DNA from 3 places in the Yersinia entomophaga genome. Region 1 is predicted to be linked to each of the others. Evidence: predicted binding sites of a transcription regulator. Region 1 holds the regulator's gene; each other region holds the start of a gene.

Region 1 (3,288 bases):
GTTTCCAGGATAAAAACGGCAAGATTGAGCCGGGCAAGGGCATTATCGATCAGAGCATCGAAGATAAACCTTGGGCGAAGTCTCAGGTTTGTCAGGACATGGTTAAGCAAGGAAAAATTGAGGACGTGGAACACCTCGCTAGCCACTTTGCGATAGAAGTGAGCAAGTTGGTTAATGCGCACGGTATTGAGAAAATGCAGGCCTGGCAGGATGGTTTGAAAAACGCCAAAGATGCCAAAGCTTTCGCTACCAAACGCGTAGGTGTGAACTTCTGGGATACCCTGTATTGGGGCGGAGCCGATTCGGTGAACGATTGGGCGAATAAAGGCTATGAAGTCATCGCTTCTAACCCAGACTATGTTTACTTCGATATGCCTTATGAAGTGAACCCGCGTGAGCGGGGCTATTACTGGGCAACTCGTTTTACCGATGAAGCTAAGGTATTCAGTTTTGCGCCAAATAACATGCCGCAGAACGCTGAAACTTCCGTTGACCGCGATGGTAACCATTTCAGCGCCAAGAGTGATAAGCCTTGGCCGGGTGTTCACGGTATTTCAGGTCAGTCGTGGAATGAAACTGTACGTACGGACGATCAAATGGAATACATGATGTTCCCACGAGCGCTGCCGTTGGCAGAACGTGCTTGGCATCGCGCACCTTGGGAGCAGGATTATAAAGCGGGCCGCGAGTACAAAGGTGGAGAAACCCATCATGTGGATACTCAGGCGTTAAGTGCCGATTGGCAGCGTTTTGCCAATATTATGGGTCAGCGCGAGTTGGCAAAACTGGATAAGGCCGGTATCTCGTATCGCCTGCCAGTGCCGGGAGCGCGTGTTCAGGGCGGCTTATTGGAGGCTAACGTTAGCCTGCCGGGGCTGACCATAGAATACTCCGTTGACGGTGGTCAGCAATGGCAGAAATACGATATCAAAAACCAGCCGAAGGTCAGTGGCGAAGTGATGATTCGTTCTGCCAGTCCGGACGGTAAGCGCAACAGTCGTGCTGAAGTCGTTAGCGCAACTTTGTAATTATCCGTCTAGTTGTAGTATCGGCCCTGAGCAATTGGGGCCAAATTAACCTGTTGTTAAACTGAGTGTTATTAAGCTGTGTCTAGTTATCTCCTGTTTAAGTTGAGTTGATGGTAATTTCCCCGGTGCCCCCGGGGTTTTTTTTTGCCTGTTATTTAGTGTAATTATTTGCGAACGTTTTTAGTCGCTGAGCCTTATTTTAGATAAAGATGACTTAGGCCCAAAATAATTGAAATTTAATCTGTTTATTTGAACGCTAAATAACAATAGGCGGAGAAGGAAAATAGATTTATGAGGAGTAAAAAAAAGACCACGCATTTTCCAAGTGTATTTTACGACTTAGAGAAGGGTGGTCTGATACTCGGATCTGATGAATCAGATCTTATTTTTTGTCGTGCAAAGTCTCATCTTCACGGCAATCGCCGCCTTCACAGTGACCGTATAAATACAGGCTGTGATTCGTCAGCTTGATACCGTGCTGAGTTGCGATTTCACGTTGGCGGACTTCAATGGATTCATCGCTGAACTCGATCACTTTGCCACAATCCAGGCAAATCAGGTGATCGTGATGATGCTGTTGGGTCAGTTCAAAGACAGACTTGCCACCTTCGAAATTATGGCGGGTGACAATACCGGCGTCGTCAAACTGGTTAAGTACGCGGTAAACCGTGGCCAGACCAATCTCTTCACCCATATCGATCAGCTTTTTATAAAGATCTTCCGCACTGACGTGATGGCAATCTGGCTTTTGCAGCACTTCCAAAATCTTCAGGCGCGGAAGCGTTACCTTAAGGCCAGCGTTCTTTAATGCTCTGTTGTTGTCAGTCATGCGGATTCAGTCCTGTTACTTTGTTATTCAAATTGAGGCTGTTCAGCCTATGACATCGGTAGGCACAAAAATATAATTGCGTCTCATTATAGAACCGGTAGCTCAAAATGAAAACCGTAGGTTATTAACAAAGATATAATTGCACACTTTGCAAGATTAATCATGCAGCGTATTGATGAACGGGGAGAACAGATAGCCCTAGTGTACAGTGATGGCGACGGAACTTACAAATTTAAAACTGTTTAGTTTCGTTAACGCCTTATTATCATCTATTTTTGTGGGGTTTTTGCCGCACATTTACGCACCAGAATGGAGAACCATGCCCTGATCGCAAACCAGGCAATTCAGGGCATGTTAGGCAGATTAACCCACGATATCTGACAGACTCAGTTCTTCGCTGATTTGTTTTACCCAAGCTTCAACGCGTTCGTTGGTCAGCTCTGGTTGACGGTCTTCATCGATAGCCAAGCCGATAAAGTGATCGTCATCCGCCAGACCTTTTGACGCTTCGAAATGGTAGCCTGCGGTTGGCCAATGACCGACAATGGCTGCGCCACGCGGTTCGATGATGTCACGTACTGTGCCCATGGCATCACAGAAATATTCCGCATAGTCTTCCTGATCGCCACAGCCAAACAGGGCAACCAGCTTGCCATTGAAATCGATCTCTTCCAGCGTTGGGAAGAAATCATCCCAATCACACTGTGCTTCGCCGTAGTACCAGGTTGGGATCCCGATCAGCAAAATATCGAATTGCTCTAAATCTTCTTTGCTGCTTTTGGCAATGTCGTGAACCTCTGCAACGTCTTTGCCCAGTAGCTTTTGGATCATCTTGGCAATGTTTTCGGTATTGCCTGTGTCGCTGCCAAAGAAAATGCCTACAGTTGCCATATGAAATTTATACCTTTGAATTCAATTAGTTACGTTAGTTGTGGAGCCTGCTGCTCCACAATATAACACATTTTTCATCGTGCTTGTGGAAAGCGCCTTTTTGCTGAGGCTGACTCATCTGATTTTATTAACAGGCTGATTGCTAAGCCATTGTTTCAAAAAAGAGTCATCAGGGACTACGCAGGTGACTAAATCCTTAATAGAAATAAGGAATTAAGTCCTCAGACTGACTATTTCCAATAGGCCGTCATCATGCCAGAAAACATCTCTCTGCTTATATCAAGTTTATGCGATATAAAATTTTCATCTACCGCTCAACCTTGGCAGACGATTGCCGATAACCGAATTGAAACCCGCGGGTTTCGATTGCGGTGCCAAGGAGGGCCTTGTCAAATCGATTTTTGATGAGGAAGGAGAAGTCGTTGGCTGTATGGAACGTCCTAAATCGCTTTTCGGTCATCAAACTCCACCAGAATTTTGTGGCAACAATCCGACAATAAATAGAAAAGGAACGAACATGCAGTTTTTGAAAAATATCAC
Region 2 (3,288 bases), 1.4 Mb from region 1:
GTTTTGGGCGGTGCTTTCCCCTGATCTTTCGGGACGGTTTTACAAGGAACTCCGCGTTCCCATTTACAATGGCGTGACTGAAAATTGGACCAGCTTTCTTTATTTGATTGCCATCTAGGTTGAGCTTCTCGTCCATGGGAAATATTCAATGCTAATGTTGTAAATAATAAAGTTGAAAATGTTATAGTTAATTTCATATTCACTCCTTATTTGATGAGAACGCTTTTATAATATAAATAATGTTATAAGCACGGCCTAGGGTTTCAAAATTAGCATTGAATTGTAAATTTGAATTTATAAGGTAAGTGGATTTGATTTTATATAATGACTATTACGTATGACGATTAATTAACTGTATTATATTAATTAAGGATAAAAACCTTCACGAATTTGCCTCGGAGTGATATTAAACGTGCGACGCAGTGCGGTCGCAAAATTTGCGGAGCTGGTATATCCGGCAATGGCAGCGGCTTGATCGATACTGACTCCTTCTTTTTTTAAGGCCAGCATGGCGCGCTTCAATCGGCAATGGCGCAAATACTCAAATACCGTCACGTTATAATTCTCTCGGAAACGGCGTTGCAGCGTGCTGGGACTCATATTAATTGACTGAGCCAGTTCTTGCAGTGAAAGTTGGTCGGCTTCGCCGCTTTCCAGCCAGTCACGTAACTGTTGAATCCGATTCAAGCCACGCAGAGATATTTTGTTTTGCTGTTGGCTTGATTGTTCCAGTGAGCTGAATGCCTCGATAATCAGACCGATACACTGGCTTTCACATCGTAACCGCTCCAGTGGCGTGCGGTAGGGGGGCGCACTTGCTATTTGCTGGGCGATGGAAATCGCCTGGACAGATGGTTGCCATAAATGAATTGCCAGATGTTGCTGAGTGAAGTCGTACAGTTTCTCCCATCCTCCTTCCTGCGGCAGCAAATCCCCATATAGCCATTCGCGGTCAAAGGTCAGCGTTAAAGTGCGTTCATGACCATTTTTCTTTCCATGCCGGGTAAATAAGGTGTTCTCAACGAGAGAAATCAGAGAGGAAGGCCCTTTCTCATGTAGCTCTAATGGTTTGCCACCAAAGGATATATTCGCGCTGCCGCTCACCACGATAGCCAGTTTGAGTGAGGGCGCCAGACAGTTCTGCGTTTTGATGTCGTAAAGATTAGTGACATTCGCCGTATGCAGAATTAAATGGGGGTTGAGGCGCAGTACCTGGAAATCACCAAATAGCACCGGGTCAGTGACAGAGGATTTCCCTCCGCTTAGACGATAGTCGCTGGCGACCAAATTGGATTGTTGCACAATTTGCTCGGGATAGATGGGTTTAGAAGAAGCCGAAACCTTGCGCATACTATTTTTTTTCATCGCAGACAAGATGAGCCCCCCTTGAGCATTGTCTCCATACTTTTTACCCGATGACATTGACGCTGCGGCAAAGAGCTTTGCCGTTTTCACAAACCTTTTTCCTGTAGCGCAATGTAACAATTAGCGCGCCGAATGGGTAATGAAAATAATTATCAATCTTGTTTGTTTTTGTTGGCTCGTTAATCAGTCGTCGGGGACTCTCTCCGCCGCGATGTGTTGCGGGCGCCAGCACTAGGGAAATTTTTATAATGATGAATGTCAAATGGCAGCGGCGCTACCTGGCGGCCATGATCGGCCTGTGTCTCTCCACACCGTTGTGGGCGCAAGCTCAAAATAATATCAAAACCGGTACGGATACCACGTCAACCGAACAACCGGAAGCCACTGCTACATCTACATCGAAAAAAACCAATGCGCTAGCCAGTGGCGACACTTTGGTGGTAACTGCAGAGCAGCAGGTACGACAGGCGCTAGGCGCTTCGGTTATCACCGCGGAAGATATACGCAAACGGCCGCCGGCCAATGATTTATCCGAAATCATCCGAACTATGCCGGGAGTGAATCTTTCTGGCAATTCCGCCAGTGGTCAGCGCGGCAATAACCGTCAGATCGATATTCGCGGTATGGGGCCGGAAAACACCCTGATTATGATCGACGGCATCCCTGTTTCCAGTCGCAATGCGGTACGTTACGGCTGGCGCGGCGAGCGTGATACTCGCGGTGATACCAATTGGGTTCCCGCCAATATGGTAGAAAAAATCGAGGTGTTGCGTGGTCCTGCGGCGGCTCGCTATGGCAATGGTGCCGCCGGTGGCGTGGTGAATATCATCACTAAGCAGCCGAACAAGCAGCTACAAGGTAGCTGGAATGCTTATATGAATGTGCCGCAGCACAGTAAGGAAGGGGCGACCCGTCGCACTGACTTTAGCCTGATGGGGCCACTAAGCGATACGCTCAGCTTCCGTTTATACGGCAGATACAATAAAACCGATGCCGATGAGTGGGATATCAACGCCGGTCATGAGTCATTGCGCACGGGTAATCAGGTCGGGACTTTACCTGCCGGACGTGAAGGCGTACGTAATAAAGATATCAATGGCTTATTGCGCTGGGATTTCAGTCCCGGTCAGTCTCTGGAATTCCAGGCAGGCTATAGCCGTCAGGGAAATATTTACGCTGGTGATACGCAAAATACCAACAGTAACGCCATTGTGCGCAGCCTGTACGGTGCTGAAACTAACCGCATGTATCGTGAGAATGTCTCGGCAACCCACCGCGGATTCTGGGATAGCGGCGTTAGCACTACGTCTTATCTTCAATATGAAGAAACCCGAAATTCGCGGATCAGTGAAGGTTTGGCCGGCGGTACCGAAGGTATTTTCTCAAACCGCGGTTTTAATACCATCACCCTGGATAATTACGTTGCGCACAGCGAAGTTAATCTGCCGTTCGAGTGGGGCGTAAATCAGGTCGTGACCATTGGGGCGGAGTGGAACGATCAGAAAATGCATGATCCAGCCTCCAATACTCAAACCACGACCGAAGGCGGTAGCGTAGGCGGTTTGAAGGATTCCGGGCGCAATACGCGCACATCGGCGCACATTGCTTCTCTGTTTGTGGAAGATAATATCGAACTGACGGAAACGACCATGTTGACGCCGGCTGTGCGCTACGATCATCACAGCAAAGCAGGGAGCAACTGGAGCCCGGGGGTGAACCTTTCTCAGGCGTTGGGCGATAATTTTACGCTGAAAATGGGTATTGCCCGCGCTTACAAAGCGCCAAATCTGTATCAGACCAACCCGGACTATCTGCTATATAGCCGTGGGCAAGGCTGTTACGGTGGCGGCGGGAGTTGCTATTTAATGGGGAACGAGTCTCTGTCGGCGGAAACCAGCGTAAATAAAGAGATCGGTCTGGAAT
Region 3 (3,288 bases), 1.9 Mb from region 1:
CGTTTTTGATAGGGCTTTTGACCTTGAGTTTGATTTTTCAGAGCACATTTGAGCGGCTGAGACGATGAGTGAGGGAACCCACTTAGTGGGCAGGCGATACGTGCGGAGGCGCGGATTGTTAAGGCTCGCGCTTACGAGCCTTAACTCGATTGAGGCTGTTGAGGTGAGATATTCACCAATCGAATACCAACCCCTTGCCCCCGCCCCGCGGCCGCTATCACAAGGTAAGCAAACAAAAATTAATTCTCTTTCGTTTCCTCTACACTCATCTTCACGTCCTCTTGCTCAGCACTCCCCATCGAAGCCTGACGCAAAGGCTGGACGCAAACCGCAATAACCGCCCCTAAACCCGCAGCAGCGACCCCATAGGACAACGCAGCTAAAGCCGGTGTCATCAAACGCGCCAGCAAACCTAATCCCAATGCGCCCAAAGACTCACCGGTAACAAACTGCACATTCCACAGACTATTAACTCGCCCCAGTAATGCGTCCGGTGTATGACTTTGAACCAAAGTATATTGCAGCAATCCGCTGATCGAACCCAGATAGCCATACAACAGCAGCCCCGGTAATGCCAGATAGAAATTATTAGTCAAACCCAGCGTTGCGATAGATAAAAATGCCGCTATAGACGCATACATCAACACCAAACCGGGACGGCGAACCTCCGCGACCCAACCGCTAGTAAAGGCTCCGATAGTCGCCCCTAACGGCACTACCGAATACATAATCCCAATCTGCGAGGCACCAACGTGATAAGTATTTTCAGCCAGCGCAGGGAACAGCACGCGAATCGCTCCGACCATGCTTACCAATGTCCCCAACAACACGACCGAGCCAACCACTTTATTGCTCAATACGAAGGAAATACCGCTGGCCAAAGCACGCAGCGGGTGTTCATGCTGCGTCACCGTCGGTTTCATCTGCGGTAAACGCAACAGCGGCAGCAGCGTCAGCATCGTACCCGTAGCCGCAATACCGTAGTTCCAACCCACTCCGCCGTAAACAATAATCAGACCGCCAATAGCCGGTGAAAGAATTGACCCCAAACGCACGGTCAGCATACTCAAACCGCCCGCCGCCGCCAGATTTTCACGTCCAACCAGCGATGGCGTAGCCGCCATTAACGCCGTCATGCCCAAAGCGCCGAAAAAACCGTCCCAAGTTGCCAGCACGTACAGCACCCACAGTGAAGGCGTGGCGGCAAAAGCGTTTATACTCAGACCAACAAAACCCAAACCGCAGGTAAAACGAGCGAATAAAATCAAACGACGTCGATCGAGACGATCGGCCAATACACCGCCCAACAGCAGACCAATAAACATGCCCAAGCCATCTAACGTGACGGCTAACCCTACCTGCAGGGTGGATCCGGTCATCGCCTGGATTTGTACCGGCACCGCAACGGTAAGCATCCCCAAGCCTAATACTGAGATCAGGCGAGCAATAAATACCGCCCGAAAATTTGCATTGTTCTTTAACAGGCTGAAATCCAGAAGAATGGGTGACTTTGCCATGATTATCTAATCCATTAATGTCGACAGAAATGCTGCCGGACATGGCCCTATTGACCGAAAAAAGTGTATTGTCACGCGGATACTCGCAGAATTTTGCTGATGTAATCCAATAATGACTCGTGCTAACATAGCGCAAACAAATAATAATGATAATCAAAACGATAACAATAATCATTTTATTAAAGAAGAATCGTTATGTCCCTTGATAAGACACTCAACATACCCGTTGCGGCTAGCCAATCGGGCCGCTTCTCTAACGACCGTCGTCGTGTATTCGGTTTATTTCTTTGCCTCACTCTACTGCTGATTATCATGGCCTGTAGCCTGATGTTCGGTGCCAAAGCCATTCCTCTAGACGTGGTATGGCGCAGCTTGCTGGGGGAACACAGTGGGCAAGACAGTACCCTGATTTTGGAATCCCGTTTACCTCGCACGTTGATTGGCGTATTGGCCGGAGCGGCTTTGGGGCTTTCGGGCGCAATTATTCAGGCACTGACTCGCAACCCGCTGGCCGATCCTGGTATTCTCGGCGTCAATGCCGGAGCCAGTTTTGCCGTTATTATCGGCATTACCGTTTTTGGGGCTAACGCCATCAGCGGCTATATGATTTTTGCGTTTGTCGGTGCAATGCTTACCACGCTATTGGTTTATTGGGTCGGAACCTTGGGAGCCGGCGGTGTGAATCCGTTGCGCCTGACTTTATCTGGCGTCGCTATTGGCGCGGTTCTCACCGGAATTTCCTCCGGCATCTCTCTGACTCACCCCACGGTTTACGACAGCGTCCGATTCTGGCAAGCAGGCTCGCTGGATATTCGCAATATGTCAGTGGTTACCGCAGTCACGTTGCCGATCGTAGTCGGCACCTTAATCAGTCTATTGCTGGCGCGTCCGTTGAACGCCATGCATATGGGAGAAGATCTGGCGGCAGCTTTAGGTGCGCATATTGGCCGTACTCAATTCTGGTCAGTCGTTGCCGTAACTCTGCTGTGCGGCGCAGCTACCGCAGCCGTCGGCCCTATCGCCTTTGTTGGCCTGATGGTGCCGCATATCGCCCGTTGGTTGGTCGGCCCCAATCAATGCTGGATTCTGCCTTTTACGCTGGTGATGACGCCTATCTTGCTGCTGTTCTCCGATATTGTCGGCCGTTTTCTGGTTCCTGGTGAGCTGCGAGTTTCCATCGTTACCGCCTTTATCGGCGCGCCGCTGTTAATAGGATTAGTACGCCGTAACGCAAGGATGACCGCCCTGTGAAATCAATCACTCAACCTTGGATTATTGGCCACAGTGACGGCCGGATAAATCTGCGCGTGCGTCCACGCAGTTTGTTGACCTGCGCCCTGTTGCTGCTGGCCTGCCTGATATTGGGCGCGCTAGCGTTAACTTTCGGCACGCTAAAACTCTCGACCAATCAGGTGGTTAGCGCTCTGTTTGGTCAGGCCAACGGTTATATCAATACCATCGTCATTCAGTGGCGGCTACCGCGAGCGGTTATGGCGCTAATTTTCGGAGCAGCGCTAGGCATCAGCGGCGCTTTGTTCCAATCGATGATCCGCAACCCTTTGGGTAGCCCTGATATTATTGGTTTTAACTCCGGTGCTTATACTGGCGCACTGGTGGCTATTATTCTGTTCAATGGCAGCTATTTTGAGATTGCCAGCAGCGCCTTAGGCGGCGGTTTGCTTGCCGCTGCGGCAGTGTATTTACTGGCTTACCGTCAGGGAATACAAGGATTCAGGCTAATTATCGTCGGGATTGCGGTCGGTGCAATGCT

The links. Region 1 encodes Fur, which represses iron uptake genes when iron is present. Its sites were predicted from a motif close to ATAATAATGAGAACNACTATCAA; they were not measured.
Positions count from the first base shown of each region.
Region 2: the regulator Fur is predicted to act here: its motif matches at 1,505-1,527, upstream of PL78_RS14160 (TonB-dependent siderophore receptor).
Region 3: the regulator Fur is predicted to act here: its motif matches at 1,670-1,692, upstream of fepD (Fe(3+)-siderophore ABC transporter permease).

Region 1 covers NZ_CP010029.1:261,437-264,724, forward strand. Annotated here, with positions in the region: gene PL78_RS01305 (beta-N-acetylhexosaminidase) at 1-1,028, shown strand, start outside; gene fur (ferric iron uptake transcriptional regulator) at 1,411-1,857, opposite strand; gene fldA (flavodoxin FldA) at 2,221-2,748, opposite strand; gene PL78_RS01320 (methyl-accepting chemotaxis protein) at 3,266-3,288, shown strand, end outside.
Region 2 covers NZ_CP010029.1:3,131,553-3,134,840, forward strand. Annotated here, with positions in the region: gene PL78_RS14150 (hypothetical protein) at 1-197, opposite strand, end outside; gene PL78_RS14155 (helix-turn-helix domain-containing protein) at 367-1,374, opposite strand; gene PL78_RS14160 (TonB-dependent siderophore receptor) at 1,617-3,288, shown strand, end outside.
Region 3 covers NZ_CP010029.1:2,126,121-2,129,408, forward strand. Annotated here, with positions in the region: gene entS (enterobactin transporter EntS) at 240-1,517, opposite strand; gene fepD (Fe(3+)-siderophore ABC transporter permease) at 1,713-2,768, shown strand; gene fepG (iron-enterobactin ABC transporter permease) at 2,765-3,288, shown strand, end outside.